3 regions of the Allobosea sp. P2_B12 genome follow, and region 3 is predicted to be linked to each of the others. Evidence: riboswitches for the same ligand, from Rfam matches in the RefSeq annotation. Region 3 holds a riboswitch; each other region holds the start of a gene.

Region 1 (10,398 bases), on a different contig from region 3:
ATCCAGACGATCTTCCAGGACCCTTTCGCCTCGCTCAACCCGCGCATGCGCATCGGCGACAGCATCAGTGAAGGCCCGCTCGCCCATGGACTCGTCAGCCGCGCGGAAGCCGGAACCTATGTCGCGCAATGGCTCGCCGCCGTCGGGCTCGATCCCGCCTTCGCCGGGCGCTACCCGCACCAGTTCTCCGGCGGCCAGCGCCAGCGCGTCGCGATCGCGCGCGCGCTCGCCATGCAGCCCGATGTCGTGGTCTGCGACGAGCCCGTGGCCTCGCTCGACGTCTCCATCCAGGCGCAGATCATCAACCTGCTGATCCGCCTGCGCCAGGAGCTCGGCCTGACGCTGCTCTTCATCTCCCACGACCTCTCGGTGGTGCGCCATCTTTGCGATCGCGTTGCGATCATGCACCGTGGCCGCATCGTCGAGAGCGGCCCGGCCGGCGAGGTCTACGACAACCCGCGCGACGCCTACACGAAGCGCCTGCTGGCGGCGGTGCCGGTGCTGCCGGTCGCCTGACAAGGAGAGCCATGATGTCCGAACCCGAACTCCTGCCCTGGCAGTGGCCCGAAGAGACCTGGCGCGCCAAGGTCGACCGCGTCCGCGCCGGCCGCAATCTCAAGCCGGCCAAGTGGAAGAATGGCGCGCGCTGCGCGGTGGCGCTCTCCTTCGACGTCGACCATGAGACCAACGAATTGCGCGATGGCGGAAAGTCGGTCGGGCGGCTGTCCTGGGGCCAGTACGGCAACCGCGTCGGCATGCCCCGCATCCTCGACCTGATGAAGAAGGAGGACATCCAGGCGACCTTCTTCGTGCCGGCCGTCACCGCCTTGCTCTATCCCGACGAACAGCGCCGCGTCATCGCCGAGGGCCACGAGATCGGCCTGCATGGCTGGATCCACGAGGTCAACACTGCAGTTCCTCCCGATGCCGAGCGCGAATTGCATCTGCGCTCCGCCGACACGCTGGAGAAGATCACCGGCGTCCGCCCGGTCGGCATGCGCACGCCATCCTGGGATTTCTCGGAGGTGACCCTGGCGATCGAGCGCGAACTCGGCCTGCTCTACGATTCATCGCTGTTTGCCGACGACGATCCCTACGAGATCGTCGAGAAGGGCGAGCCGACCGGCATGGTCGAATTGCCGGTCGAATGGATTCGCGACGACGCGGTCTATTTCAACATGAACCGCTTCCAGGCGCTGCGGCCCTACACGGCGCCTGAGGTCGTGTTCGACATCTTCCGCCGCGAGTTCGACCGCGCCTATGAGGAGGGCGGGCTGTTCCTTCTGACCATGCACCCGCATGTCATCACCTATCGCTCGCGCATCTGGATCCTCGAGAAGCTGATCGCGCATATCAAGGAAATGCCGGATGTCTGGTTCGCCAGCCACGCCGAGATCGCTGCCTTCGTGAAGGCGGAATCCGGCATTTAGAATTGTTGCGCCGGCTCTGAGATGCGCTGTCATCCCGGACAAGCGGCGAAGCCGCGCCGATCCGGGATCCATTCCTAAACGGTTCAGGCATGGATCCCGGATCTCCGCTTCGCTGCGTCCGGGATGACGGCGCGTGTGGGTCGCTGGGGAAGGCTACGCCACCAGCGGCGCCTCCGCGATGGTCAGCCCGGCGCGCTTGGCGAAGAGCCGCGCCAGCGGGCTTTCATGCTTGGCAGCCAGCCGCTCTCCGGCCAGCGCGCGGGCCAGCGGCTCGTCGCGCGCCCGTAGCGCGGCCTCGATCAGCGTCAGCTCGATCACGTCGCGCTGGGCGTTGCTGCCGCCGAAGCGCGCCGCGATATGGCGCACCGGCCGGATCAGCCGAACCGCCTCGGCATAGCGCCTCTCGCCGAAGGCCGTGAAGGCCCGCATCAGCGGATAGCCGACATCGCCGCTGAAGCCGGCATTGTCGCTAGCCGAGAGCGCCGCGACAGGCTGCTGCGCCAGCACCGCCTCGACGAGGTCGCGCCGACCGGCGCCGATGAAGGCCATCAGCGCATGCAGATCGTTGAAGGCGTAGAGCCCCGCCGACCAGCGCGCCTGATACTGCTCCGCGAGCCGGGTCCAGCGCTCGCCGACATCGATCCCGCGCAGATGCAGCCGCCACAGCATCGCAGAGGCGTCGATCAGCTCCAGCATCTGCACCGGCATGCCGCCGAAGATCGGCCCATCGACCAGAGCCAGGACCTCGTCGATCTGGCCGAGTTCGAGGTGATACAGCGCCAGATGCCACCAGTTGTGGACCGCGAGGAAGCTTCCTTGCGTCCAGGTCGCGATGTCGTCGCGCATGAAGGCGATGCCCTCGTCGTGACGCCCCTGCATCTCCAGCACATGCGCCACCGCATGACGGGCCCAGCCATCGGCCGGCGCGGCGGCGAGCGCAGCGCGGCCCTGCTTCTCGGCGAGAGCGTATTCGCCGTTCTCCTCGAGTCCGAAGGCGTGCATGCCGAGCATGGCGTGATGCGAGGCCATGTCCGGCGACCAGGCCGGCAGGGCCCGCGCGATGCGGTTCTTCAACAGCCGGGCATTGCCGGTGAAGAAGTCGAGCTGGTGGCCTGCGATCAAGGCAAGCAGGTCGCGCGGGTTCTCGATCGCGACATCCTCGATGACGCGCGAGGCCTCGTGCCAGCGCCCCTCGCTGAGATGGGCGAGCGCTGCGAGATGGCCGCGCTCGCGTGTCGTCGCCGGCAGCTTCAGCGCCCGCTCGATCGTCAGTTGCGCGACCGGAATGGCGGCCGGCTCAGTGCCGAGCAGATAGAGCCAGGCATGGAGCGCATGCGCCATGACGCAGTCGGGCTCGTCCTGGATGATCGCTTCGCCAGCGCCGACGGGGTCGCCAGAGAAGATCGCGAACTGGGAGACCGCCTGTGAAAAGGCGTCGGCTGCGGCGTGGCTCGCGCCCGAAAGCGCGTTGCCGTGATGGTCTTGGGAAAACATCGGTCTGATACCTTGGATGGGTTGGGGATATGCGGGTGTGCGGGCCGCGTCAGCGCCCGCCCCGCCGCGTGCGGGCGATCGCCGCGTCGATATCGAACCGGCTGAGGCCGATATCCCGGAGCGTGCGGTCGTCGAGCACAGACAATTCGCGGGCGATCTGGCGATTGCGCCGCCGCTCCGCAGCTTTGTGGCGGAAAGCGGCGAGGCCGGCGCGGAGGCGCGAGACCCAGTTGGAACGCCTCGGTTCGGCGTTGTCGCCGTCGAAAGGTCCGTTGACCTCGAAGCGGAGCTGGTCGCCGAGCAGGGCCGAGGTCAGGGCCGAGGTGCGGGCCAAGCCGGTTGAGAGGGCGGGAGCAAGAGGCCGGATGCTGGGCCGGACTTTGCACGCCTGCCGCGCCGGCCCGGCGCAGCCCATGCAATCGTCGTCGTGTCTGGAAGCATACATGATGGTGGGTCCTTCGAACGTCGCACGCCCCGGAATGGAGCGTTGCTGTCGGAGGAGGATTTACGGGGCGAGGCGGCGCTTGCCTGTTCCGCGCGGTACAGCCGGAAAGGCGTCCGCCCCCGCCCGGGCGCGATCCCCCCAGGTCTGGCGTGACGCTGGCAAATCAGCAGCAGGGGGGAACCAAGCCCGATTTCCGCCGTTTTTGGTTCAGGACGGGTTCAGCGCATCCGGTGCGTTCTTGCTCGCAGTTGAACAGGAAATGGACATCATGACGCGCAGCAAGAACTGGCTTCTGGTCGGGACCATCCTCCCCGCGGTCGTCCTGTCGCAAGGCGGCTTTGCGGCTCCCGCGACAATACTCCCCCCATCCTTCGAGCTCGCCCAGGCGCCTCCGCCGGCCGATGATCAGCCTGGCCAACCGCGCCGTGAGCGTGCGCCTGGCGGTCCGCGTGCTCCCGGCGCTCCCGCGGCGCCCGGTGCGCCGGCTCCGCGCGCGCCGTCTCCGGCCGGTCCGCCTCCCGCGGTGCAGCGCCCGGCTGCGCCTCCAGCCCCGTCTGCGGCTCCGCCCGCGGCCCCGCGTCCTCCGGTGCCGGCACAGGCTGCGCCACCGCCATCCGCGCCACCCAGCGCCGCGCCAGAGCCCCGGCGCGACCCGCCGATGCCGCGCGCCGCGCCGCCGATCACCGCGCCAGTTGCTCCCGCTCCGGGCCAGCCCGCCGCCCGGCCGATACCCGTGCCGCCCGCGACTGGCGAACCTACTGTCCGTCCGACGCCGCCGCGTCCGCCGGGTGCCGATCCCGCACGCCCGGTTCCCCCGGCCGCGGCTCCCGCCCAGCGCGCACCGCAGCCCGCCCCCGCTCCTTCTGTGCCGGCGGCGCCGCGGAGCACAGCCCCGCAACCCGCGCCGGCTCGGCCCGGCGCCCCGGCCGCGCCGCGCACGGCGCCGGCCCCGGCGCCCCAGACCCAGTCAGCACCCGTGCCGCCGGCCCCGGCGCAGGCCGCTCCTCCGCCAGCAGCGCCGACACAGCCCTCGGCCGCTCCTGCTCCAGCGCCGCAGACCGCACCAGCCGTCCCGCCAGCGGGCAGGGTACCCGGTGCTCCGCCCCCGCCGCGTGACGGCCAGCCTCGCCCTGGCCAGACGCAGGCCGCCCCTCCGGTGGCTCCTGGCACGGCTCCCGGCCAGCCTTCTGCTCCCGCTCCCGCGCTGGCCCCCGGCCAGCCTTCCGCCCCCGGCCAGCCGCCGGCCGCGGACCCGCGTCAGGGCCGCCGCGGCGGTATCGGGCTCGGTGGCGCCGCTGCCATCGGGATCGGTGCCGGCGTGATCGGCGGCATCATGGCGACGCAAGGCGCCAATCGGCTCGAGGATGTGCGCGGCCGCCGCGAGGAGCGGCGCGAAGGCGACGTCACCATCATCCGCGAGCCCGGCCGCACCATCATCCGCGACGACGACCGGACGATCATCCGCCGCGACGAGTCGCAGCGCTTCCGCGATCTCGGCCTGGAAGGCCGCACCGAGCGGCGCGGCGACGAGAACCGCACCGTCTTCGAGCGCGCCGACGGCAGCCGCATCGTCACCGTGACCGACGCCGACGGACGCCTGATCCGGCGCACCCGGCTCGACCGCGAAGGGCGCGAGGTCATCATCATCGACAACACCCGGCGCGACCGGCCAAGCGATCGTTTCTCGGACGAGATCGTCGTGCTCGAACGGCCCGCGCTGCGCATCCCGCGCGAGCGCTACATCGTCGATGCCGAACAGGCCGACCAGGAGCTGATCTACGAGACCATGGTCTCGCCGCCGGTCGCGCCGATCCCGCGACGCTACACGCTCGACGAAGTCCGCTATTCGCCGGATTTGCGCGCCCGGATGCGTAGCGTCGACATCGACACCGTGACCTTCGAGTCGGGCTCCTGGGCTGTCCCGGCCGGTCAGGCGCAGCGCCTGTCGGTCATCGCGGAATCGATCCGCCGGGCGCTGCAGCGCTCTCCGAACGAGGTCTTCCTGGTCGAGGGCCATACCGACGCCGTCGGCCCCGACGTCGACAACCTGTCGCTCTCGGATAGTCGGGCCCAGTCCGTCGCCGAAATCCTGACGAAGGATTTCGGCGTGCCACCTGAGAACCTGACGACGCAGGGCTATGGCGAGCAATATCTCAAGGTCCCGACGCAGGAGGCCGAACGCCAGAACCGTCGCGTCACGCTCCGGCGCATCACGCCGCTGCTGGCCGGCCAGGGCGGCTGATCGGGCAAATCCAGACGACAAGGAAAAGGCCGCCGCGAGGCGGCCTTTTTGATGCCGCACCTGTGGAACCACCAAGGCGCTCGCGTCGTTTCATCCAAAACAAGGCCATTTCGGGCCATGGGGTGAGGATGACAAAGGAGTAAGCCGATGCATGTTCACAGCAACCTGTTGGCCGGTGCCCTGTTGACCGGCATGGTCGCCATCCCGGCCATCGCCACGGCGCAAACCATGGTGGTGGCTCCGTTGCCACCGATGTCTCGCCCGCACATCCCCGCAGCGACGGTCGCCCCCGCGCCTGTAAGGATCGATCCCGATGCAGTCCTTGTCGAAAGCGCCATGGCCCGTGGCCGGATCGAGCGTCGCCAGCAGGCGCACATCGCGCAGCCCCGGCCGGAGCGCGAGGTGCCAATGCCCCGTCCTGTCCAGTCGATCATCGCGCCCTGAGGGCATTGGGCAGAAAGAACGCCTTCGTCGGTCCTGATTTACGATCGCTCAATGTCCTCAGCCTATGCCAGCGGCAGGAGGCGTGTTCATGAGTGATTCCCTAGCCATCGCGCAGAGCTTCGCCGTGGCGCAAGCCACTTCGACGCAGCAGGCTCTGCAGACCGAAATGCTGCGTCAGCAGGCGGCGTCCGACCAGGCAGTCGTCGCTTTGCTGCAGGAAAGTGTCGAACAGGCCCAGGCGAGCTTGCCGGCTGGCCAGGGACAGGCCGTCGACATCACCGCCTGAGGCGGTTGCGTATCGTCATTGACCCGCCTAATCTTCGGATCGTTCCGAGGGGTGCTCGCAAGAGCTGAGATGGCCGTCAGGCCGAACCCATCGAACCTGATCCGGGTCATACCGGCGGAGGGACTGGAACGCGGCGCCGTCATATCTGCGTCCGCATCACAGCGCTTGAACCGCTTCGACGCCGGATCTCCTGACCCTTGAACCAAGGCGGAGATCCCATGAACACCCACACCAAACCTCCAAAAGACAATGCCCGCGCCGCCCGCACTTTCGGCGCGCCGACCGGCGTCACCACCGGGCCGATCATCGGCTCGCGCAAGATCTACGTGCCGACGCCGGAAGACGCCTCGATCCGGGTGCCGTTCCGCGAGGTCGTGCTGACGACCGATTCCGAGCCGGCGGTCCGAATCTATGATCCCTCGGGTCCCTTCACCGAGATCGACGTGACGATCGACCTGAATGCCGGTCTGCCGCAGGTCAGGCGCGGCTGGTTGGCGGCGCGTGGCTTCGACACGGTGCCGGGGCGGGCGGTGACGGCCGCCGACAACGGCAACATCTCGCCCGAGCAGACGGTCCCGGCCTGTCCGGCGGAGCGCCCGGTGCTGACGGCGCGTGCCGGCCAGATGGCGACGCAATACGAATTCGCCCGCGCCGGCATCATCACGCCCGAGATGATCTATGTCGCGCATCGCGAAAATCTCGGCCGCGCCGCGATGCTGGAGGGCGCGCGCGAGCGCCATGCCGATGGCGAGAGCTTCGGCGCCTCGGTGCCGGAGTTCGTCACGCCCGAATTCGTCCGCAGCGAGATCGCGCGCGGACGCGCCATCATCCCGGCCAACATCAACCATCCCGAACTCGAGCCGATGGCGATCGGCCGCAACTTCCTGGTCAAGATCAACGCCAATATCGGCAATTCGGCGGTGACCTCAGGCGCGGCCGAGGAGGTCGAGAAGCTGGTCTGGGCGATCCGCTGGGGCGCCGATACGGTCATGGATTTGTCCACCGGCCGCAACATCCACAACATCCGCTCCTGGATCATGCGCAACTCGCCGGTCCCGATCGGAACGGTGCCGATCTACCAGGCGCTGGAGAAGGTCGGCGGCGATCCGATCAAGCTCGACTGGGAGGTCTTCAAGGACACGCTGATCGAGCAGGCCGAGCAGGGCGTCGACTACTTCACCATCCACGCTGGCGTGCGGCTGCCTTATGTCCCGCTGACGGCCAGCCGCGTCACCGGCATCGTCTCGCGCGGCGGCTCCATCATGGCGCGCTGGTGCCTGGCGCATCACAAGGAGAGCTTCCTCTACGAGCGCTTCGACGAGATCTGCGACATCATGCGCAAATACGATGTCTCGTTCTCGCTCGGCGACGGCCTGCGGCCGGGCTCGATCGCCGACGCCAATGACCGCGCCCAGTTCGCCGAGCTGGAGACGCTGGGCGAACTCACGCAGGTCGCCTGGAAGAAGGGCTGCCAGGTCATGATCGAGGGCCCCGGCCATGTGCCGATGCACAAGATCAAGGAAAACATGGACAAGCAGCTCCGCGAATGCGGCGAGGCGCCCTTCTACACGCTGGGACCGCTGACCACCGACATCGCGCCGGGCTATGACCACATCACCTCGGGCATCGGCGCGGCGATGATCGGCTGGTATGGCTGCGCCATGCTCTGCTACGTCACGCCCAAGGAGCATCTCGGCTTGCCCAACCGCGACGACGTCAAGACCGGCGTCATCACCTACCGGATCGCAGCCCACGCCGCCGATCTCGCCAAGGGGCATCCGGCGGCCAAGATCAGGGACGACGCGGTCAGCCGCGCCCGCTTCGATTTCCGCTGGGAGGACCAGTTCAATCTGGCGCTCGACCCCGATACGGCGCGCAGCTACCACGACGAGACCTTGCCGAAGGACGCTCACAAGGTCGCGCATTTCTGCTCGATGTGCGGGCCGAAATTCTGCTCGATGAAGATCACCCAGGATCTGCGCGCCGAGGTGCTGGCGATGAGCGACAATGAGCGCGCCAATCTCGAAGCTATGGCGAGCGAGGGTATGGCGGTGAAGTCTCAGGAATTCCTCGACAAGGCCGGCAAGTTGTATCTGCCCGCTGCCGAATGAGCCTGACCGCCGGCAGCCTCGGCCTCGATACGAAAACCGTCGCGCGCGTGCTGTCGCGCGTGACGGAGCAGCGGCCGCGCGTGCATTGCCTGACCAACACGGTGGCGCAAAACGTCACCGCCAACATGCTGCTCGCCTTCGGGGCCATCCCCTCGATGGCTGTTCATCCCGACGAGGTCGCGGCGGTGGCGGCGGGCGCCGGCGCGATCCTGATCAATCTCGGCACGATCAGCTCTGAGGGCGAACGCGCCATCCCGAAGCTGCTGGAGGTGGCGCAGGAATACGGCAAGCCGCTGGTCCTCGACCCGGTCTTCGTCGAACTGTCGCCGCTGCGGATGCGGCTGGCCGCGGACATACTGCGCCTGCCCGGCGCCGTCGTACGCGGCAACGCGGCCGAGATGGCGGCGCTCGCGCCGCTGCTCGCCACGACGCCAGGCACGACCCGCATCACCACGGGCGCGATCGACCGGATCGAGGCGCCGTCCGGCCGGTTCGAGATCGCTCACGGCCATCCCTGGATGACGAAGGTCACCGGGCTCGGCTGTGCATCGAGTGCGCTGGTCGCGGCCTGCTGCGCCGTGGAGCCTGATCTAGGACTGGCGGCCGGCGCGGCGCTGACGGCCTTCGGCATTGCCGGCGAGATCGCAGCGCAGCGCAGCGCCGGGCCCGGCAGCTTCGCGATGCATCTCGTCGATGCGCTGGCAACCCTCGACGAAGCGACGCTTGCCGCCCGCATGGGCTGAGCGCGACGCTGCGATCTCGACAAGCCTCTTCCGCATTGGCGACGAATCCCGCACAATCGCGGCCGATGCGGCTCTCTTTGTTCAAGCGCAAGCCCGATCCGGAGCGGATCGAGGTGCCCCATGGCGGCATGCTCTATCCCGTGGCGGTCAAGCGCCGGGCAAGCGCGCGCCGGATGACGCTGCGCGTCTCGCAGGCCACCGGCGAGATCACCCTGACGCTGCCCGAACGCGCCGATTTCGCCACGGGGCGGCTTTTCGCCGAGAATCATGGCGGCTGGATCGCGGCGCGGGTGGCCAAGCGCCCGCTCGGCGTACCCTTCGAGCCCGGCCAGATCGTGCCGTTCCGCGGCAAGCCGCACCGCATCGTGCATTGGTCGAAGGCGCGCGGCGTCACCCATGCGACGGTCGACCAGGACGATCAGCCGATCCTCGCCGTTGCCGGCGAGAGCGCCCATGTCCCGCGCCGGATCAAGGATTTCCTGCGCCGCGCCGCGCTGGAGGATCTGGAGGAGGCGGTGCGCCGGCATACCGCGGCGCTCGGCATCCCCGCCCGCAAGATCACGATCCGCGACACCACCAGCCGCTGGGGCTCATGCTCCTCGCAAGGGCATCTGAACTTCTCCTGGCGGCTGATCCTGGCCCCGCCGCTGGTGCTGGACTATCTCGCCGCCCATGAGGTCGCCCATCTCAAGGAAATGAACCATTCGCACCGGTTCTGGGCCCTGACGCACAAGCTCTGCCCGCGCACGGAAGAAGCCGAGGCCTGGCTCAAGCGCCACGGCGCCGGGCTGCACGCCTTCGGGTAGGCGGCGGCCAAACCTCGACAGTCTGACGGGCTGGGCCTAGACAGCTGCCTGCCGTTCACGCAAGGCCGCCCATCCCATGAAACTCCGCCCCGACACGCTGGCGATGACCGCCGTCCTCGCCATGCTGACGGCGCTCGGCCCGCTCTCGACCGATTTCTACCTGCCCTCCCTGCCAGACATCGTCAGGGTGATGGCAACCGATGTTGCCGGCGCGCAGGCGACGCTCTCCGCCTTCCTGTTCGGCTTCGCCGGCGGCCAGATTCTCTGGGGACCGCTCTCCGACCGACTCGGCCGCAAACCGGTGCTGCTGACGGGGCTCGGCATCTTCATGGCGGCGACGCTAGCCTGCGCCTTTGCGCCCTCGATCGAGGCCCTGACCATCGCCCGCGCGGTTCAG
Region 2 (10,398 bases), on a different contig from region 3:
CTTCAGGCGCTACGCGCTCTACCCCGCGTCGCCGCGATCCAGGCCTTTGCCCGCGCCTCCAGATCGGCGTTGAGCGTGATGTCCGTCACCGCCGCGACGATGTCGGCACCGGCGGCAAAAACGCCCGGCGCGCGGTCGAGCGAGATGCCGCCGATGCCGACCAGCGGGATGCTCCCGATGCGGCGCTTCCACTCCGTGACGCGGTCGAGCCCCTGCGGATCCCATTTCATCGCCTTGAGGATCGTCGGATAGACCGGGCCGAGCGCGACGTAGTCCGGCTCGGTCGCCAGCGCCCGCTCCAACTCGTCCTCGTCATGGCTGCTGATGCCGAGCCTCATGCCGGCCTTGCGGATCGCATCGAGATCGGCGTCGTCGAGATCCTCCTGGCCGAGATGGACGAAGTCGCAGCCCTCCTCGATCGCCAGATGCCAGTAGTCGTTGACGACGAGGACGCAATCGGCCTCCGCGCAAAGCGTCCTGGCCCGGGCGATCTCGCGCGCGGTCTCGGTCTCGGTTTTGTCCTTGATGCGCAACTGCACGAGCTTGATGCCAAGCGGCAGCATGCGCGCGAGCCAGTCGGCGCTGTCGAAGATCGGGTAGAACGGGTCGAGCTTCATGACGGCAGCCTTGCTCATGATAGAAACGCCTTGCCCATGACGGGGGTGGAGGGAGCGGCCATGTCGCGCGCCTCGATCGGCTGCGCTTCAAAGGCCTGACGACCGGCCTCGATCGCGCTGGCGAAAGCCTTGGCCATCAAGGCGGGATCGCCTGCCCTGGCGACGGCCGTGTTGAGCAGGATGCCGTCATAGCCCAGTTCCATGGCATGGGCGGCATGGGAGGGCAGGCCGATGCCGGCATCGACCACGAGCGGGATGCCCGGGAAATGCTGGCGCATGGTGCGCAGGCCATAGGGGTTGTTGAGGCCCCGGCCCGAGCCGATCGGCGCGCCCCAGGGCATCAGCACCTCGCAGCCGGCGTCGAGCAGGCGGCCGCCGACGACGATGTCCTCGGTGGTGTAGGGAAAGACCTCGAAACCGTCGGCGCTGAGGATGCGCGCCGCCTCGATCAGCCCGACGACATCCGGCTGGAGCGTGTCGTCCTCGCCGATCACCTCGAGCTTGATCCAGTTGGTGCCGAAGACCTCGCGCGCCATCTGCGCGGTGGTGACGGCCTCCTTGACGCCGTGACAGCCCGCCGTGTTGGGCAGGACGCGCACGCCGAGCTCCTTGACCAGGGACCAGAAGGCCTGGCCGCAGGCACTCTCCCCGGTCCCGCCCTCTCCGGCCTCCCGCCGCAGGGAGACCGTGACGACCTCGACGCCCGAGGCCCTGACGGCCTCGGCCAGGATCGCCGGAGAGGGATATTGCGCCGTGCCGAGGAAAAGCCGGCTCTTAGGCTCGAAACCGTAGAATGAGGCCATCATCAGCCGCCCTGCATCGGGGCGACGACCTCGATGCGGTCGCCATCCGCAAGCCTGACGCTCTCGCGCAAACGCGAGGCGACGAAATCGCCGTTGACGGCGGTGGCGACGACCTTGCCGGCATAGCCGAGCTCGGCCAGCGCCTGTGCCAACGTATCGGCCACGACCTCGCGCGGCTCGCCGTTAAGCAGCAACGTCATGAAGCATCTCCGGAATACTGGCTGGATCGAGCACCGCATCCGCCGCCAGCCGCGCCATGGCGGGGCTGAGCAGGAAGCCGTGGCGATAGAGCCCGTTGACATGGATCACCCGGCCCCGACGCGTCAGCCTGGGCAGGTTGTCGGGAAAGGCCGGGCGGGCATCGACGCCGATCTCGACGACCTCCGCCTCACCGAAGGACGGATGCAGCGCGTAAGCCGCGCCGAGCAGTTCCAGCATCGAGCGGGCCGAGATGCGACTGCGGTCGGCGCTCTCGATCATGGTCGCGCCAACCATGAAGAGCCCGTCCGCGCGCGGCACGACATAGAGCGGAATGCGCGGATGCAGCAAGCGGATGGGGCGAGCGAGCGTGATATCGCAACTGCGCAACAGCAGCATCTCGCCCTTGACGCCGCGCAGATCGGGCAGTGCATCGCGGGCCGAGAGACCGCGACAGTCGAGCACGATATCGGCGGCAATGTCGGCCGCCCTCGCCTCGCTGCCGAAATGGATCTGCGCGCCGGCCGCCAGCACATGCTGCGACAACCCGGCGAGCGCCTGGCGCGGATCGAGATGCCCCTCGCCTTCGAAGAACAGCCCCTTGCCGAAGCGGCCGGCGAGATCGGGTTCGAGCGCCGCGATCCCCTCGCCATCGAGCTCGACGAAATGCGAGGTGCGCTGGCCGAAGCGTCGGAGTTCGCTGCGGTCGCGGCTCGGTGCCAGGACGAGCGTGCCCTTGCGGACGACGCCCTCGACATGGCGTTCCCACCAGCCAGCAGCCTCCTGCCCGAGGCGGATCACGGGCTCCTCGGCGCTCTCGCCCTCGCACCAGGGCGCGAGCATGCCGCCGGCGAACCAGGAACAGGCCCGCTCGCCCGCGAAGGCGCCGCGCTCATGCAGCGTGACCGTCGCGCCGCGAGCCAGCAACTCGGCCGCGCAGGCGAGACCGACGACGCCGGCACCGATGATGCCGACATGCACGGGTTTGCCTGCGCCGGTCTTCAGGCGCTGGGGCGGCCTCGGCTGTGCGGACGAATCGGACATGCCATTCCCACTTGACCGGGAAGACAACGGCGATGGCGTGCCGAAGACAGCGACGAGCCTGAACCGTTCCCTTCGCCGGCATTACCCGGATCAGGTTCGATGGGTTGGCGATCGAACGCCTCTCAGCCTTGTGGGCACCCCAACGGACGGGTGAGTTGTAGAACTGCCGGCTCGCAGGGGCAAGCCAGTCACTGCGGCCACGCGCCCACGATTGCCGGTCGGGGCTTTTCCCGCGATATCTGCAGGCACGATGAGCCGACATCTCCTGCCCCGCCTTGCCGTACCCGGACTGGCGCTCGTCCTGGGCGGGTCTTGCCTCGCGACGACGCTGCCGCCGGGCTTCGTGCGTCTTGCTGAGGTGAGCAAGGCGATCCGGCAGGAGATCCGCTATGCCGGCGCCGAGAATTTCACCGGGCGGCCGGTGGCGGGCTATGGCGCGCCCGAATGCTGGCTGAAGCAGGAGACCGCCGAGGCGCTGGCGCGGGTCGCAGGCGTGCTGGCGCGCTCGGGCTGGCGGCTTATCGTCTATGACTGCTACCGACCGCAACGCGCCGTCTCGGCTTTCGCCGCCTGGGCGGCTGACGAGACCGACCAGGCCCGCAAGAGCGACTACTATCCGCGCATCGACAAGCGGGAGCTTTTCGCGCTCGGCTATATCGCCGCGACGTCCTCGCATTCGAAGGGCACGGCGGTGGATGCCGGCGCCGAGGCGGTCGACGGTGCCGGCAATGCTTCGGCCCTGGATTTCGGCACGCCCTTCGACCGCTTCGACCCGAGCTCGGCCGGTGCCAGCCGCGAAGTCGGCGAGATGGCAGCCGCCAACCGGCGCAGGTTGGCCGCCGCCTTCAAGGCGCAGGGTTTCGCCGCCTATTCACGCGAATGGTGGCATTTCGGCTTCAAGGGCGCGGCGCGCGCGCCCAGTTACGATGTTCCGATCGCGGCCGAGGCGAAATAGCCGGCGTCAGCTCAGCGATTTGGCGAAGCGTGCGATGGCGTCGGCTGTCGGCGTCGTGCCGGCGCCCGGTTGCTGGGGTTTCAGGAAACAGCCATCGACGACATTGGCCGGCTCGACGAAGGCGTCCTTGATCCAGGGGATGTATTCGAGCACCGGCGTCGCCTGGTGCCAGTAGGCGAGATGGACATGGACCTGGCTCATCTCGCCGGCATGGGGCGCGACCGGCAGGCGGCTGGCGAGCGCGAGATCGGCGACCTGGATGTATTCGGTGATACCGCCGAGCCGGGTCACGTCGGGCTGGACATAATGGATCGCGTCGGCCGTGATGAAGCTGCGGAAAGCGTCGAGCGAGTACAACTGCTCGCCGAGCGCGACGGGGATCGAGGTCGAGCGGGCGAGCGCCGCATGCGAGCCGACATCGTCATACCAGAGCGGCTCCTCGAACCAGAAGATGTCGAGCGGCTCGGCCCGCGCGCAGAAGCGCTTGCAGGTCGGCAGATCCCATTTGCCGTTGCCGTCGATGGCGAGGCTGACATGGGAGCCGACCGCCTGCCGCACCGCTTCCAGACGGCCGATATCGATGCCGGGATCGGCATGGCCGACCTTGACCTTGATGCGGTGAAAGCCATCGCGCTCGACCGCCATTCGGCAGCCATCGACGAGCTGGTCCTTGGGAATCGAGAGCCAGCCGATATCGGTGTTGTAGGCCTCCAGCCTGGGCTTGGTCGCGCCGCCGAGCAGGTGCCAAAGCGGGACGCCGGCCTTCTTCGCCTTGAGATCCCACAGCGCGATATCCACCGCCGCCAGCGCAAGCTGGGTGATGCCGGCGCGGCCGACCCATTGCAGGGCCGGTTGACGGGCAAGCTTCAGCCAGAGCCGGCTGATCTCGGAGGCATCCTCGCCGATCAGCAGCGGGGCGTAGCAGTCGCGGATACAGGATGTGATCAGCCTGTCGGAGGGCAGATCGGCATGGGTGCCGGTGAAGCCGTAGCCCTCCAGCCCATCCTCGGTGACGATCTTGGTGCCGACCACGCCCCAATGGCTGATGCGGTGCGTCGAATCTGCGATCGAACCGCCCGTCACCGGGATGTGCAGGATGAAGGGTTCGATACTGGCGATGCGCATGGTGGTCCTCCCGGCCTCCGCTCGCGGCCAGGGATCGACCGCGACGGCTTGTTGCGACGAGTTCGACCACAGGATGCCAGCCGCTTCAACGGCCGTCGCCGCAGGGGGCGACCTGCCGAAAAGGCCGACCGGACGATGGCGCGTGGCATGCGGCGATCACGGCGACGGATCACTGCGGGTCCATGTTGCTGGTCGATTACAAATTGTAACGCTGCCGTCATGGTTCGGCCGGGAAGCATGTCTCCTATGCGCCGCCGCCTTCAGCGACAACCAAGGCCCGCCACGACAGCCCCTTCAGCGAAAGCGTCGAAGATGAACGCGCTCGAACATGCCGGCCCGGGCGCAGCAGTGACGGTTGGTGCGAGAGGCTTTCGGCTTCTTGCGATCGCCGCGCTGGTCTTCCTGTCGGCCTGCACGCACCGCGACATTGTCCTGAACGCAGATGAGGCCGTCGTCGCGGCAGGTTTCTATGCGTCGTCAGGGAGCCTGCCGGCAGCGACGCCGAAGCCGCTTCGCTCCGGCGGCAGCGACGTTCTAATCCTGACGAGCGGAGGCGCGGACGGCGCCTTCGGCGCAGGCGTCCTCAGCGCCTGGTCTGCCAGTGGAAAGCGGCCCGTCTTCGACGTCGTCGCGGGCGTCTCGACAGGTGCGCTGCAGGCGACGCCGGCCTTCCTGGGCAAGGGCCATGATGGCCTGCTGGAGCAGGTCTATACGACGACGCGGACGCGCGACGTGTTCCGCTCCAACGGCGTCAAGACGATCATCGGCTCGGGTCTGTACGACCCGGCCCCGCTGCGCCGTCTCCTGATGGAATTGATCACCGATGACCTTCTCGACGAGGTCGCTGCCGCGCACAAGGCGGGTCGGCGGCTTTACGTCGTGACGACCGACATGACGCTCGGCAAGTCGGTGTTCTGGGATATGGGCGTGATCGCGACGGCCAGCGAGAACAGGCGGGGCGACTATGTCGATATCCTGATCGCGTCGGTGGCGGTTCCCGGCCTGGTCGAGCCCGTGCATGTCAACGACCGCAGGCGGAACACCAGTTCGCTCCATGGCGACGGCGCCGTGAAGACGCCGACGCCCCTGGAATCCTTCATGTTGCCCGCGAAAGGCGCCGGGCGGGCCCGGGTCTGGGTCATCGCCAACGGGCATGTCAGCCGGGATGCCGCGCTGCGCAGCGACGCCGCGAACACCCTGACGCTGGCGCGCCGGGGCGTGTCGCAACTGATCCGGCAACTGCTCTACAGCTCGGTCCGCGAGGCCGAGGCAAAAGCCGCGCAGACGGGCGCGCGCTTCCAGCTCATCGCGCTGCCGGAAACAACGCCGGAAGCCGTCGACCCCTTCCAGTTCCGGCCGACCGAGATGAAGAGCCTGTTCGAGACAGGCCGTGCGATCGGCGCCCAGACATTTGGCTCGCTGTCGCGGATTTAAAGCTGGCTGCCCCATTCCAGGTGGCGAAGCGCGCCTGACCTGGAAGCGCTTTCCGCTAGGACAGAGCCTGCCTCAGACGGGCGGCAATCGTCGCGGCTGCGATCGCCGTGTTCAGGCGGCGCTGAAGCGTTCGGCGCGTTGACGCATCTGTTCATTTCAACAGCCCTGCATGGCCTGGTCAGGCCAGGCTCTGCTGCAGGAACGCGATCAGGCGCGTGTCGTCGCCATAAGCGATGTTGACCCGCATTCCCGGCCGCGTCTGCTGGCGATCGGGGAAGAAGACCGTGCCGGGCGCGATGAAGATGCCCTGCTCCGAGGCGAGGCGCGCCAGCTCCAGATCGTCAAGGCCGGGCTCGAAATCGGCCCAGAGATAATAGCCGCCGGTCGGGGCTGCGAAGATCGGGAGGCCGAGCCGGTCGAGGTTCTGCAGCGTGCGCGCGGTCGCCCGCTCGATGCGCTCGCGCAGGCGCTTGAGATGGTGCCGGTACTGCCCGCTGGCGATCAGCTCACTGACCATCCGCTCCAGATAGCCAGAGCTGTTGACCACGGTCAGCATCTTCATGTCCGTCAACGCCCGGCTGACGCCTGGGCTGGCGGCGACATAGCCGACGCGCAGGCTGGCCGAGAGCGTTTTCGAGAAGGTGCCGAGATAGATCACGCGTTCGAGCTGGTCGAGCGCCGCCAGGCGCGGCAGGCCCGCCGGCACCGCATCGGCGAAGACATCGTCCTCCACGACGATGAGATCATGCTTCGCCGCGATCTGCAGCAGGCGATGCGCCACCGGCAGCGCGATCGACCCGCCGGTGGGATTATGCGCCACCGATTGCGTGAAGAAGGCTTTTGGCGCGTGCCGGGCGATCTGCAGCGATAGGTCGTCGAGATCGGGACCGTCGGGCAAGCGCTTGACGCCGACGATCTCGACCCGCGCCAGCTTGAGCTTGCCGAAGAGCGGATAATAGCCGGGGCTGTCGACCAGCACCGTGTCGCCCGGCTGCAGCAGATGCCGGATGATCAGGTCGAGGCCATGATTGATGCCGAAGGTGAGCAGGACCTGCTCCGGCGCGACATGCACCCCGCGCTCGGCCAGCATCAGCCCGATCTGCGCCCGTAAGGGGCCATAGCCGAGCGGATCGCCATAGCCATGCTCGATCGGCCGTTCGCCCTTGCCGGTCTTGAGGCGCAGGTGCCGGCCGAGTTCGGAATCCTCGGTCCATGACGCCGGGGGGCGGCCATCCCCGACGCGGACGGGATGGGTCTGGCGCAATTGCTCCCGCAGCAGCGAGACGATGTCGATCGCCTCCGTCATGTGAGCCGGCGGCGCCTCGATCGCGTTGCGGCCGGCGGCCCGGACATAGAAGCCCGAGCCCGGGCGCGCCTCCAGCCGTCCGAGCGCGACCAGACGGTCATAGGCCTCGACCATGGTGTTCTTGGAGACACCATATTCGAGTGCCGCCGCACGCAGCGACGGCATGCGCCGGCCAGGCGGGGACTGACCGGCCTCGATCGCACGGGCGATGCGCGAAATGATGCGGTCTGTGCGGCTGCCTTCGGTGCCATCGTCCATCGCGGCCTCCGATTGTACCAGTCGATCGACTGGTACGCGGAATGGGATCGTACGGGTAATTGTGCCTTGTTCCTCTTGGGCCTTTGCGAGAGCCTGTCAACCAACAAGCAGGCGACAAGCCCCAATGCGGGCGGAGGAAATCCCCATGACGACGGCTGAGGCGCGCGCCGACGATGCGCGATCCGTGAATTCGCGCATCGAGAACTACCGCAACCTGTCGTGCCTGGAGCGGCTCGACCAGGCCGTTGCAGCAGCCGGCCTCTCGGCCAGCGACCGCGCCCTGCTGGCGACGCCTGGAGCGCTGCCGCTGACGCTCGCCAACGGCATGATCGAGAACGTCGTCGGCACCTTCGAGCTGCCACTGGGCATCGCGACGAACTTCACCGTCAACGGCAAGGATTACCTGATCCCGATGGCGGTCGAGGAGCCCTCGGTCGTCGCAGCCGCATCCTACATGGCCCGGATCGCACGCGGCTCGGGTGGCTTCCTGACCTCCAGCAGCCTGCCGATCATGCGCGCGCAGGTGCAGCTCATCGGCATCAGCGATCCCGAGGGCGCGCGCCACAAGCTGCTGTCGGCGCGCGACGAAATCGTCGCGGCCGCCAATGCCCGGGATAAGGTGCTGATCTCGCTCGGCGGCGGCTGCCGCGACATCGAGGTGCATGTCTTCCCGCAGACGCCGCGCGGGCCGATCGTGGTGATGCATCTCCTGGTCGATGTGCGCGACGCGATGGGCGCCAACACCGTCAACACCATGGCCGAGACGGTCGCTCCGATCGTCGAGCGCATCACCGGCGGCACGGTGCGGCTGCGCATCCTGTCGAACCTGGCCGACCTCAGGCTGGCGCGGGCCACGGTGCGCATTCCCGCCGCGGCGCTGGCCACGCCGGAATTCTCAGGGCAACGCATGATCGACGGCATGCTCGACGCCTACACCTTCGCGGCGATCGACCCCTACCGGGCCACGACCCACAACAAGGGCATCATGAACGGTGTCGACCCTGTCGTGGTCGCCACCGGCAATGACTGGCGCGCGATCGAGGCCGGCGCCCATGCCTATGCGGCGCGGGGCGGCCGCTACACCTCGCTGACGACCTGGGAGGTCTCGAAGGACAACGAACTCGTCGGCTCGATCGAGATGCCGATGGCGCTCGGCCTCGTTGGCGGCGCCACCAAGACGCATCCGTTGGCGCAATGGTCGCTGCGGCTGATGGGCGTCGAGACCGCACAGGAACTGGCCGAGATCACCGTTGCCGTCGGCCTCGCCCAGAACATGGCGGCGCTGCGCGCGCTCGCAACCGAAGGCATCCAGCGCGGCCACATGGCGCTGCATGCCCGCAACATCGCCATCGTCGCCGGCGCCGAGGGCGCCGAGATCGAGGCGATCGCGGCCGAACTCGCCCGGACCCATGACGTCCGCGTCGACCGTGCCCGCGAACTTCTCAGCCAGCGCCGCAAGGCCTGACGCCGAGCCATTCCCGCCCATCTGCCTGCCACGACACAAAACCGCGAAAAGCGGATCATCCCCGGAGGAGACACCATGACCACCCTGTTTTCGCGCCGTGCACTCGGCGCCCTGCTCCTCACGACCAGCCTGGCCTTCGCCGCCCCGGCCCTCGCCCAGAACGAGATCAAGATCGGCTACAATGCCGATCAGTCGGCCAGCGGCGTGGCCGAACTCGGCATAGCCGGGCTGTACGGCTTCCAGGCCGCGATCGAGGACGTCAACGCCAAGGGCGGGGTGCTTGGGCGCAAGCTCGTCGGCGTGGTCCGCGACGACATCGCTTCGCCGCCGAAGTCGATCCAGAACATGAACGAGCTGATCGACAGCGAGAAGGTCGCGGCGGTCGTCGGGCCGACCAATTCCGGCAACGCATTGGCCTGGCTGCACATCCCGCAGCAGAAGAAGGTCCCGGTCATCTCCCATGTCGCGACCGCGACCGACATCACGGCGCGCTATCTGAAGGAGCCGCAGAACTACATCTTCCGCGTCTCGATGGTCGATCGCGAGCAGCTCGCCCTGCTCGCCGCCTATGCGATCAAGGCCACCAAGACCAAGAACATCGCCATCGTCGCCGATACGACGGGCTATGGCCAGGCGGCGACCAAGGACCTGCTGGAGATTCTGGCCCTGCACGGCGTCAAGCCGGTGGCGATCGAGAAATTCGGCCCCAAGGACACCGACATGACCTCGCAGCTCGCCAAGGTGAAGGCGGCGGGCGCCGACATGGTGATCTCCGGCTCGCTCGGCGATGCGACCGCGCAGGTTCTGAAGAGCATGGAGAAGATGGACTACTATCCCGGCCTGCTCTCGACCTGGGGCTCGATCAACACGCCGCTGATCAACATCGCCGGACCCAAGCTCGCGGAGAAGACGATCTTCGCGGCCTCGACCACCGAGGATGCCAACGAACGGGCGGTCGCCCTGCACAAGCGGCTGATCGCCAAGCACCCCAACATGCCGGCGTTCGTCTCGGCGGCGCAGGGCTATGATGCGGTGATGCTGATCGCTGCCGCCATCGCCCAGGCCAACAGCACCGATGGCGAGAAGATCCAGCAGGCGCTGGAGAGCCTCGGCAAGGTCCAGGGCATCATCAAGGCCTATGACAAGCCCTTCTCCAAGGAGCAGCACGAGGCGCTCGGTGTCGCCGATTTCCA
Region 3 (9,296 bases):
CAGCCTGCTTCAAAACGAACGCGATCTGCGCCTCGGTGAACTTCGATGCCTTCATGGAACTCTCCTCGTCCCGATCCCGGGATCATAAGTGGAAAATTCCAGTTCGGACTGGCCGAGTTTTCGGGGAGCACGTCACAGCCTGGGCGGAGGACGCCTATTGGTCGGTCGGCGAGCCTGTCTCAATCCAATGGACCGTCAACCCGGATGGACGCAGCTTCAGCCTGGCCAGTATGAACAGCAACGCGTGGAAGGGGAAGCCTTTCAGCGATCTGTTCGCGGTCATCTACGACTGAACGACCATCACGCTCCAAGCCCAACTCAACTGGATCACAAGAGGCCCAGCATGCGCATGCCCTTCATCCTCGCGGCCTGCCTGGCGGCGTCCACCGCCACGGCGCAAACACCGCGCATCAAATGGCGCCAGATGGACTTTCCTGTAGCAACCCAAGTCAAGGTTCATCTGGACGGCACGGAACATCGGCTGGGCAATCTCAAGCCGTTTTACGACTACGTGAAGGCGTCCGGTTGGTCCTGCACGTTCGACAATGCCGGCGGTCCTCGATCAGGCCCTTCGACGCTGCGCTGCCACGGCAAAATGCTGCCCCAGCCGAATGAGTTCCTTGTTGAGTACCTTCCGGAAATCAACGAGCTCAATTTCGTAGAAGAGACCGGGGGGCTGCTTATCGAGATTTACGGTGAGTATAATTATTCTCGATAGCCATTAGAGGCTCTCCACGAAACCCCTTCGCTGGCTCGACGGCGGGTCACAGGAGTGGTACACACGATCGAAATTCGCGGCTCTCAAGCCATTGATTTTGCTGAATTCTCTGGAAAATTTGGACAATCCCTCCCTGTCCGCCACTTCCCCTATCTTAATCTTACGCCGATTTGCTTCGCTCAGGCTCCGATGGAGCGGCCTGAGCGGCCGGTGACGTCAGACCTTTGGCGGCAGCGATCCGCGATCGAAGACGGGGACTGTGTCGGCCTGGCCTTCGGGGCGTTGACCCGTCGGAATATCCTCGGCCGCGTGACGTACCGCCTCTTCGGATTCCGTCAGGCCGTCGGCCGTATCGTTGGCATCGCTGCCTTCGTCGTGAACATTGGTCTGCGGGCTGGTCTGATGGCTCGCCGCGGCGCCCTCTGCTTCGGCGATGCGACGCCCGTCGTCCTCGACGAGCAGCGTGGGGTTTTCGCGGGTCCTATCCATGTGAGATCTCCCTGGATGGGTGACTGCCCCGGCTCAGTGCGCGGGTACGTTGCTGGCCGGCGTGCCGGATTCGGCGCCGTGCTCGTGCTCCCATGCACGAACCGCGGCGACGAGACCCGCGGCCTCGATCGTTTCTGGCGTGCCGGCCGGCAGGACGCTGGCGGCGCGGATTTTTGCCAGCGCTTCCTGATATTCGTCCTCGCTGGCGATCACGACGAGAGGCACGTCCTGCGGAAGTTCCATGTTTCGTTTCCTTGGCGGGTTTGCTTCGACAACGCGCGTCGCACCCGCAATGTTTCATCGGCGAGCTTTGGCCATGCCCGCGGCGCGGGCGGCCATTCTTGACATCGCCGCATGCGCGCCGTCATGCTGATGGCGTTCCCAGGGGGGCCTCGCTAGGAGGCTGAGATTCCGCCGGTTCGGGCCAAATCCGGACGACGCGGTGACCCTCCGAACCTGATCCGGTTCATACCGGCGTAGGGATGCGGGACATCGGGCGGGCAGCTGCCCCTTTTCCAAACTCGCGCCGAAGGCCGGATTCTCAGGCCCCGTGCAAGGCATGTCGCCGGACCATGGGTGCCTTTCGGGAAGGCGTGGCTGGACGTGACGGAAGCTGAGATCATAGAGGCCTTGTTGGCCTTCATCGACCGCGACGCGGCGAGCGAGGCGGATTTCGAGCGCGTGGCGCTCGACGTCTTCGCCTACCAGTTCGCCCACAACCAGCCCTATCGGCGCTTCGCCATCCAGCGTGGGCGCACCACGCTGACCGTCCGCGACTGGCGCGACATTCCCGCCGTGCCGATCACCGCCTTCAAGGATCTGACGCTGAGCTGCAGCCAGACCGAGAGGGCAGAGCGCGTCTTCATGACGAGCGGCACGACGCAAGGGGGCGTCCGGGGCTGCAGCTATCACCCGACGCTTTCCGTCTACGACCGCTCGATGCTGGTGAATTTCCGCGCGCGCTTGATGAAAGGGCTGGAGCGGATCGAGATGGGCATCCTCTTCCCCGACGAGGAGGCGATGCCGAACTCGTCTCTGGCGCATTATCTGGCGCTGGCGAAGCGGGAGTGCGGAACAGCGGCCAGCGAAGGCTTCATCGGGGCGGATGGTCTCGACCTGGCCCGGCTGATCGCGGCGCTGGAGCGGGCGCAGGCCTCGGGGCAGCCCTATGCGCTGCTCGGCGCGAGCTACAGCTTCGTGCATCTGCTCGATGCGCTGGCGGCGGAAGGGCGGCGCTTTGCCCTGCCCGAGGGAAGCCGCATCCTCGATACCGGCGGATTCAAGGGGCAGTCGCGCGAGATGGGCGCCGATGCGTTCTATGATGCGCTCTCGGACGCGCTCGGCGTGCCGCGCAGCGCCTGCATCAACATGTACGGCATGACCGAGCTCAGCACGCAGTTCTACGATGACGGCAATGCGACCTGCCCGCCGGTGAAGTCCGGGCCGCACTGGATCCGCAGCCGGGTCGTCGATCCCGTGAGCGGGCGGGACCTGCCCGAGGGTTCGACGGGTGTGCTGGTGCATCACGACCTCGCTCATTTCAACTGCGTCTCGGCGATCCTGACCGAGGATGCCGGCATCATGGTCGAAGGCGGCTTCAGGCTGCTCGGCCGCGTTGACGGGGCGGATTCCAGGGGCTGTTCGCTCGCCGTCGCCGAGTTCCTGAAGGCGGCGCGGGGTTAGCCGTGACCGAGTTCGCCGGGCATCTGCCGGGATTGTCGACCGAGGAGGTCGAATGGCGCGTGCTCGACTTTGCCGCCTGGGGCGAGAGCGCGCAGGTCTCCGTGCCGGTGCTCAGCGAGGCGCAGAGCCTCGCGCTGGCCGTCCGTGTTCGGGAGAATGCGCGGGCGTATCTGAAGACGCTCTCCGTCGCGCAGATCGTCGCCACAATCGACAAGGCCGTGGCGCGGCTGCTCGACCGCGACGACCCCTGGCGGCGCAAGGCGGAAGCTGTGCTGCCAATCGTGACCGGATATGATGCCGAGACGGTGCGGCTCGGACTTTCCGGCTATCTCAGGACCTTTCGCGCACCGCAATTGCAGCGCTTCCTCGCCGAGGATTTCGCCAATCCGGGCCTGCTCGACGCTTTCCAGCCGGCGATGAAGGGCGGCTTCACGCGGGCCTATGGGCCGGAGCTGCTGCTGCATATATGGGCCGGCAATGTGCCCGGCCTGCCGCTGTGGAGCCTGATCTCGGGGCTGCTGGTCAAGGCGGGCACGATCGGCAAGGTCGCGAGCGCCGAGCCGCTGCTGGCGGGCTGGTTCGCGAAAGTCCTGGCCGAGATCGACCCGAAGCTTGGCGAGTGCATGGCCATCGTCTGGTGGAAGGGCGGCGATGCGCAGAGCGAGCAGGTCTGGCTGAACGAGGCGGACACGGTCGTTGCGTTCGGCGGAAATGCAGCGCTGGCGGCGATCCGGGATCGCGCGCCGGTGACCGCGCGCTTCTTAGCCCATGGTTACAAGATCGGCTTCGGGCTGGTCTCAGGCGACGCGCTCGACACACGCCGGGCCGGGCCGCTCGCGCGGCTCGTCGCCCATGATGTGATCCGTTACGAGCAGCAGGGTTGCTACGCGCCGCAGATGCTGTTCGTCGAACGCGGCGGCAAGGTTTCACCGCGCGATTTCGCCGAGCAGGTCTCGCGCGAGCTGGCGGGCTTCGCGCGCCGGCATCCGCGCCGGGCGCTGTCGGTGGCGGAGGCCGCCGGCGTCGCCTCCTGGCGGAATGCCGAGGAGATGCGCGCCTTCGACGGGGAGGGCCGGGTCGTGCTCGGCGATGCCGCCGATCCCTGGAGCGTCGTTCTGGTCGAAGAGGCCGAGCCGCTGGCGCCGAGCGGGCTGAACCGCACACTCAAGATCGTTGCCGTCGACAGGCTGGACGATGTCATTCCGTTGATCGTGCCGTTCCGGGCCTTCCTGCAGAGCGCGGCGGTTGCGGCTGCACCCGAGGAATTGTTCCGGATCGCGGCCTTGCTGGGCGAGGCCGGCGTGACGCGGATCTCGGCCTTCGGGCGGATGACCGCGCCCGAAGCCGGCTGGCACAATGACGGGCGCTTCAACCTGCTCGACCTCGTGACGATCACCGAGATCGAGCAATCGGCCGAACTCGCCGCCGAAGGTTTCGCTGATTATGTCGATTGAGCCGGCAAAGGATAGCTTTGTCGCAATCGAGCGGGCGAGTTTCCGCTATGGCGCGGAGCCGGTCATCGTCGACCGCGTCGTCTGGGCGATCCCGCGCGGCGCCTTTCATTGCCTGGTCGGCCGCAGCGGCAGCGGCAAGACCACACTGCTGAAGCTGGCGGCCGGGCTGATTGCGCCGGACCAGGGCAGCGTCCGGATCGATGGCGCGGCACTGACGGGGCCGGGTGCGCGCATCGGATTCGTCTTCCAGCAGCCGACGCTGCTCGATTGGCTCAGCGTCATCGACAATGTGCTCCTGCCGGTGTCGCTGAAGCGCCGGCCGACTGCGCAGGATCGCGACAAGGCCCGGGCCCTGCTCGAACGGGTCGGGCTCGGCGTCTATGGAGAGCGCCATCCGGGACAGCTTTCGGGCGGGCAGCAGAGCCGGGTCGCGGTGGCCCGCGCGCTGATTACGGAACCGGATCTGCTGCTGCTCGACGAGCCCTTCGCGGCGCTCGATGCGCTGACGCGGGAGGAGCTTCAGGATGATCTGCTGGCGCTCTGTGCGCTGCATGCGACGACCGTGCTCTTCGTCACTCATGACATCACCGAGGCCGTCTATCTCGCCGACCGGGTCGCGATCATGGCGGTGGGCCGGCTGCATCACGATCTTTCCATCGACTTGCCGCGCCCGCGCCGGCGCGAGATGCGCTACGCCCAGCCGTTCAACGCGCTTTGCCGGGAGTTACGGCAGGCGATGGACGCAGCGCCATGATGGCCCGCCTCGCCTCGGCCCTCTTGCTGCTTGCCCTGCTCGCCGCATGGGAAGCCTGGTGCCGGCTCGGCGGCGTGCCGGCGCTGATCGTACCGGCGCCGTCCGCTGTCTTCGCGACTTTGTGGAGCGAGATCGTGACCGGGCGTCTTTGGCCGCATCTGCGGATCACCGCCACCGAGATGGCGCTGGGTCTGGCGCTCGGCTGCGCCGTGGGGCTCGGAACCGGCTTCCTGCTGGCTGAGGCCAGCTTCCTGCGCCGGCTGCTGCACCCCTATATCGTCGCCAGCCAGGTCGTGCCCAAGCTCGCGCTCGGGCCGCTCTTCATCGTCTGGTTCGGCTTCGGCATGACGCCGACGGTGGTGATCACCGCGCTGATCTGCTTCTTCCCGCTGATGGAGAACACGCTGACGGGGCTCGCCCAGGTCGATCCGTCCAGGCGCGAACTCTTCCGCATGCTCGGCGCCAGCCGGCTCCAGACGCTGCTGCGGCTGAAGCTGCCGAGCGCCCTGCCGGTCATCCTCGCCGGGCTTCGCGTCGCGGTCGTATTGGCGCTGGTCGGGGCCGTCGTCGGTGAGTTCATTGGCGGCCGGGCCGGGCTCGGCGCCTCGATCATCGCCGCCCAGAGCGTGATGGATTCGAGCCTGATGTTTGCGCTCTTCATCGTGATCACGCTGCTCGGCATGGTCTTCTACCAGGCCGCGCTCCTGGCCGAGCGGCTGCTGCTGCGCCACCATCTGAAAGGATAGGCCGATGTCTTCGATTTGCCGGTTCAGCCCCATGAGCCCTCATCCTGAGGAGGCCCGCAGGGCCGTCTCGAAGGATGCTTTAGGAGGCTCCCGCACCATCTGGAGCATCCTTCGAGACGCCGCTTCGCGGCTCCTCAGGATGAGGGCTTGGGGGATAGCGACCGCTTTCATGGCGATGTTCATCGGCGCGTCTGCCCAAGCCCAGACCCTCGACAAGGTCACCGTCGCGGGCTGGAGCCAGCCGATCAGCGAGATCACCAATCTGCTGGCCGAGCCCGACAAGGGCTTCTTCAAGGCCAAGGGCATCGATCTCGGCTATGTGCCGGGCACCGGCGGGGGCTCGGCGATCCAGACCATGCTGACCGGCCAGGCCGACATCGCCTTCACCGATCCGGCCGCGCTCTATCTCGCGCTCGACAAGGGCGAGAAGCTCGTCGCGATCTACAATATCTATCCGCAGAATGTCTTCAACGTCGTCGCGCCCAAGGCCAACGGCATCAGGGGCCCGGCCGATCTCAAGGGCAAGCGCATCGGCGTCTACAGCCTGTCGAGCGGTACGCGGCAAAACCTGCAGGTGCTGCTGCATCAGGTCGGCCTCACCGAGAAGGATGCGACCATCGAGGTCACCGGGCTGCTCAACTTCGCTCCGCTGATCCAGGGCCAGGTCGATGCCACAGCCGCAACCGATACCGGGCTGCTGGTGGCGAAGTCGAAGGGGCTGGCCGATTTCGACGTCATCGAGGTGAAGGACCATCTCAACCTGCCGAGCGACATCTTCGTCGTGACGCAGGCGACCTATGAGGCGAAGAAGCCGCTGCTAAAGCGCTTCCTCGAAGCCTATCGCGACAGCGCCGCCTGGATGATCGCCAAGCCCGAGGAAGCCGCCAAGGTCGCGGTAACACGGGCGATCAACGGCCGCGACGAGACGCTCAATCTCGAGATCATCAAATTGCGCAACATCTCGACGGTGTCGCCGACGACGGCCGCTAAGGGTCTCGGCCATTTCGATCCGGAGCTGATGCAGAAGGGCGCCGATACCTTCCACACGCTGGGGCTGATCGTGAAGCCGATCGATATCGCGCAGGTCGTGAAGTCGGATTTGATCCCTTGAGGCAATGCCGATGAAATTCCGCGACAAAACCATCCTCGTCACGGGGGCGAGCCGGGGCATCGGCGCCGCGCTCGCAAAAGCATTCGCCGCCGAGGGTGGGCTGGTGATCGTGAATTACCGGCGCAGTGAGGCGGCGGCGCAGGCGGTCGTCGAGGCTTGCCGGGCGGCGGGTGGCAATGCGCTGGCGATCGCGGCCGACGTTACCGTGCCCGACGAGGTCGAGGCGATGGTGGCGCGCATCGGCGAGGAGGCTGGGCGGATCGACGCCGTCGTCAACAACGCCTTTGCGCCTTATGTCTTCGACCCCGACGACCGGGCGCGGTTCTGGGAGACGCCGTGGTCGGCCTATCAGGCGCAAATCGATGGCGCGTTGAAAGCAACCTATCATGTCTGCCAGGCCGTGCTGCCCTTGATGCGGCAGCGGGGCAGGGGGGCGATCGTCAACATGGCGAGCGACCTCGTGGCGCGCCCGAGCATCGCCTATCACGACTACACCACCGCCAAGGCCGCGCTGATCGGCTTCAGCCGCAATCTGGCGACGGAACTCGGACCGCTCGGTATCCGGGTCAATTGCGTCGCGCCCGGCCTGGTTTATCCGACCGACGCCAGCAGAGGGACGCGCGAGGCGGTGAAGGACATGCTGATCGCGCAGACGCCGCTCGGCCGGATCGCGACGCCGGAGGATGTGGCCGGCCCGGTGCTGTTCCTGGCCTCCGACTGGAGCGGCTTCGTCACCGGCCAGACGCTGCATGTCGATGGCGGGCTGGTGATGGCTTAAGGCTTTGAGCTTGCGCATCGCGGATCGCGCGCCAGATCCGGGCGGGGGTGGCCGGCATGTCGAGATGGGTGACGCCGAGCGGGCGCAGCGCGTCGAGCACGGCGTTCATCACCGTCTGCGGCGCGCCGATGCAGCCGGCCTGGCCGGAGCCCTTGACGCCGAGCGGGTTGGCCTTGGTCGGCACCTCGACCATGGCGAGGTCGAAGAATGGCAGGTCGTCGGCGCGAGGCATGGCGTAGTCCATGAAGGTCGCGCTGAGCAACTGCCCGGAATCGGGATCGTAGACCGCCTCCTCCAGCAGCGCCTGGCCGATGCCCTGCGCCAGCCCGCCATGAACCTGGCTTTCGGTCAGCAATGGATTGACCAGCGTGCCGTAATCGTCGACCGCGACATAGCGCTCCAGTGAGATGGCGCCCGTCTCCGGGTCGATCTCGACCTCGGCGACCTGCGCTCCGTTTGGAAAGGTGATGATGTCGCAGACATTGTCGCCATGGCTTTCCAGCCCTGTGCCGGTGCTGTCGAGCACATGCCTTGCCACGGCGAACAGGTCGATCTCGCGCTGCAGTCCGTCCGGCCCAGCCGCGGCATGGAAGCCGCCGTTCTCGAAGGTGAGTTCGTCTGCGCCCACCTGCAGCAACTGCGCCGCGATCGGCTTTGCCTTGGCGATCAGGTCGTCGGCCGCCATCACCAGCGCTGTGCCGCCGAGGTGGAGCGAGCGGGCGCCGCCATGGCCGCCGCCGCGCGGGACGCGGGTCGTGTCGGCCTGGACGAGATTGAACGTCTCGACCGGCAGACCGAGCTTGGCCGACGCGACCTGGGCGAAGGAGGTCTCGTGGCCCTGGCCGTTGGACTGCGTGCCGACCGCCATGTCGATGGTGCCGTCATCGCGCATGCGCAGCCAGGCTTCCTCATTGGGCTGGCCGCGCGAGGTTTCCAGGAAGCAGCCGATGCCGAAGCCGCGCAGCTTGCCGCGCTTCTTCGCCGCGCGCTTACGGGCGGGAAAGCCCGCCCGGTCTGCGGCCAGCAGCACTTGGTCGAGATTTTCGCCAAAGGTGCCGCAGTCGATCGTGGTGCCGAAGGCGGAGCGGTGAGGGAATCTGCGGATGAAGTTGCGCTGGCGCAACTCGGCCGGGTCGATGCGGAGCTTATGGGCCGCCTTTTCGATCAGGCGTTCGATCAGGTAGTTCGCCTCGGGCTTGCCGGCGCCGCGATAGGCATCGATCGGGGCGGTGTTGGTGACGACGCCGCGCACATCCATCGTCATCGCCGGAATGTCGTAGAGCCCGCCCATGGCGGCAGCGGGCGCATTGGTCGAGCTTCCCGGCCCCAGCGAGGAGACATAGGCACCGAGATTGCCGATCGTCTCGACTGCGAGCGCGAGAAAGCGCCCCTTCCGGTCGAGCGCGAGTTTCGCCGTGCTGACATTGTCGCGACTGTGAATACCGCCGGTGAAATCCTCGATGCGCTCGGCGCTCCAGCGCACCGGCCGGCCGAGCTTGCGCGCGGCCCAGAGCACCAGCGCATGTTCGGGATAGGTGACGTTCTTCATGCCGAAGCCGCCGC

The links. A riboswitch is a leader RNA that binds a small molecule or an ion and turns the genes downstream of it on or off. The one in region 3 is predicted to bind thiamine pyrophosphate.
Region 1: linked by a shared signal. The riboswitch ahead of thiC (phosphomethylpyrimidine synthase ThiC) and the one ahead of AC1DYU_RS25670 (LuxE/PaaK family acyltransferase) in region 3 are both predicted to bind thiamine pyrophosphate.
Region 2: linked by a shared signal. The riboswitch ahead of thiO (glycine oxidase ThiO) and the one ahead of AC1DYU_RS25670 (LuxE/PaaK family acyltransferase) in region 3 are both predicted to bind thiamine pyrophosphate.

The regions. Positions count from the first base shown of each region.
Region 1 covers NZ_JBFUDG010000005.1:233,835-244,232, forward strand. The annotation lists gene AC1DYU_RS14735 (dipeptide ABC transporter ATP-binding protein) at 1-516, shown strand, start outside; gene AC1DYU_RS14740 (polysaccharide deacetylase family protein) at 531-1,430, shown strand; gene AC1DYU_RS14745 (tetratricopeptide repeat protein) at 1,584-2,924, opposite strand; gene AC1DYU_RS14750 (DUF1127 domain-containing protein) at 2,974-3,258, opposite strand; gene AC1DYU_RS14755 (OmpA family protein) at 4,526-5,611, shown strand; gene AC1DYU_RS14760 (hypothetical protein) at 5,759-6,055, shown strand; gene AC1DYU_RS14765 (hypothetical protein) at 6,144-6,341, shown strand; TPP riboswitch at 6,379-6,482, shown strand; gene thiC (phosphomethylpyrimidine synthase ThiC) at 6,560-8,452, shown strand; gene AC1DYU_RS14775 (hydroxyethylthiazole kinase) at 8,449-9,195, shown strand; gene AC1DYU_RS14780 (M48 family metallopeptidase) at 9,261-10,001, shown strand; gene AC1DYU_RS14785 (multidrug effflux MFS transporter) at 10,078-10,398, shown strand, end outside.
Region 2 covers NZ_JBFUDG010000006.1:111,662-122,059, reverse strand. The annotation lists gene AC1DYU_RS16040 (thiamine phosphate synthase) at 3-617, opposite strand; gene AC1DYU_RS16035 (thiazole synthase) at 632-1,420, opposite strand; gene thiS (sulfur carrier protein ThiS) at 1,423-1,620, opposite strand; gene thiO (glycine oxidase ThiO) at 1,604-2,599, opposite strand; TPP riboswitch at 2,713-2,814, opposite strand; gene AC1DYU_RS16020 (M15 family metallopeptidase) at 2,913-3,617, shown strand; gene AC1DYU_RS16015 (mandelate racemase/muconate lactonizing enzyme family protein) at 3,624-4,742, opposite strand; gene AC1DYU_RS16010 (patatin-like phospholipase family protein) at 5,055-6,176, shown strand; gene AC1DYU_RS16005 (aminotransferase-like domain-containing protein) at 6,355-7,740, opposite strand; gene AC1DYU_RS16000 (hydroxymethylglutaryl-CoA reductase, degradative) at 7,886-9,205, shown strand; gene AC1DYU_RS15995 (ABC transporter substrate-binding protein) at 9,281-10,398, shown strand, end outside.
Region 3 covers NZ_JBFUDG010000019.1:22,754-32,049, reverse strand. The annotation lists partial or broken gene AC1DYU_RS25695 (transposase) at 1-55, opposite strand, end outside; gene AC1DYU_RS25690 (hypothetical protein) at 54-293, shown strand; gene AC1DYU_RS25685 (hypothetical protein) at 344-718, shown strand; gene AC1DYU_RS25680 (hypothetical protein) at 935-1,207, opposite strand; gene AC1DYU_RS25675 (hypothetical protein) at 1,241-1,450, opposite strand; TPP riboswitch at 1,581-1,708, shown strand; gene AC1DYU_RS25670 (LuxE/PaaK family acyltransferase) at 1,841-2,890, shown strand; gene AC1DYU_RS25665 (acyl-CoA reductase) at 2,893-4,344, shown strand; gene AC1DYU_RS25660 (ABC transporter ATP-binding protein) at 4,334-5,098, shown strand; gene AC1DYU_RS25655 (ABC transporter permease) at 5,095-5,844, shown strand; gene AC1DYU_RS25650 (ABC transporter substrate-binding protein) at 6,014-6,955, shown strand; gene AC1DYU_RS25645 (SDR family oxidoreductase) at 6,966-7,733, shown strand; gene AC1DYU_RS25640 (xanthine dehydrogenase family protein molybdopterin-binding subunit) at 7,687-9,296, opposite strand, start outside.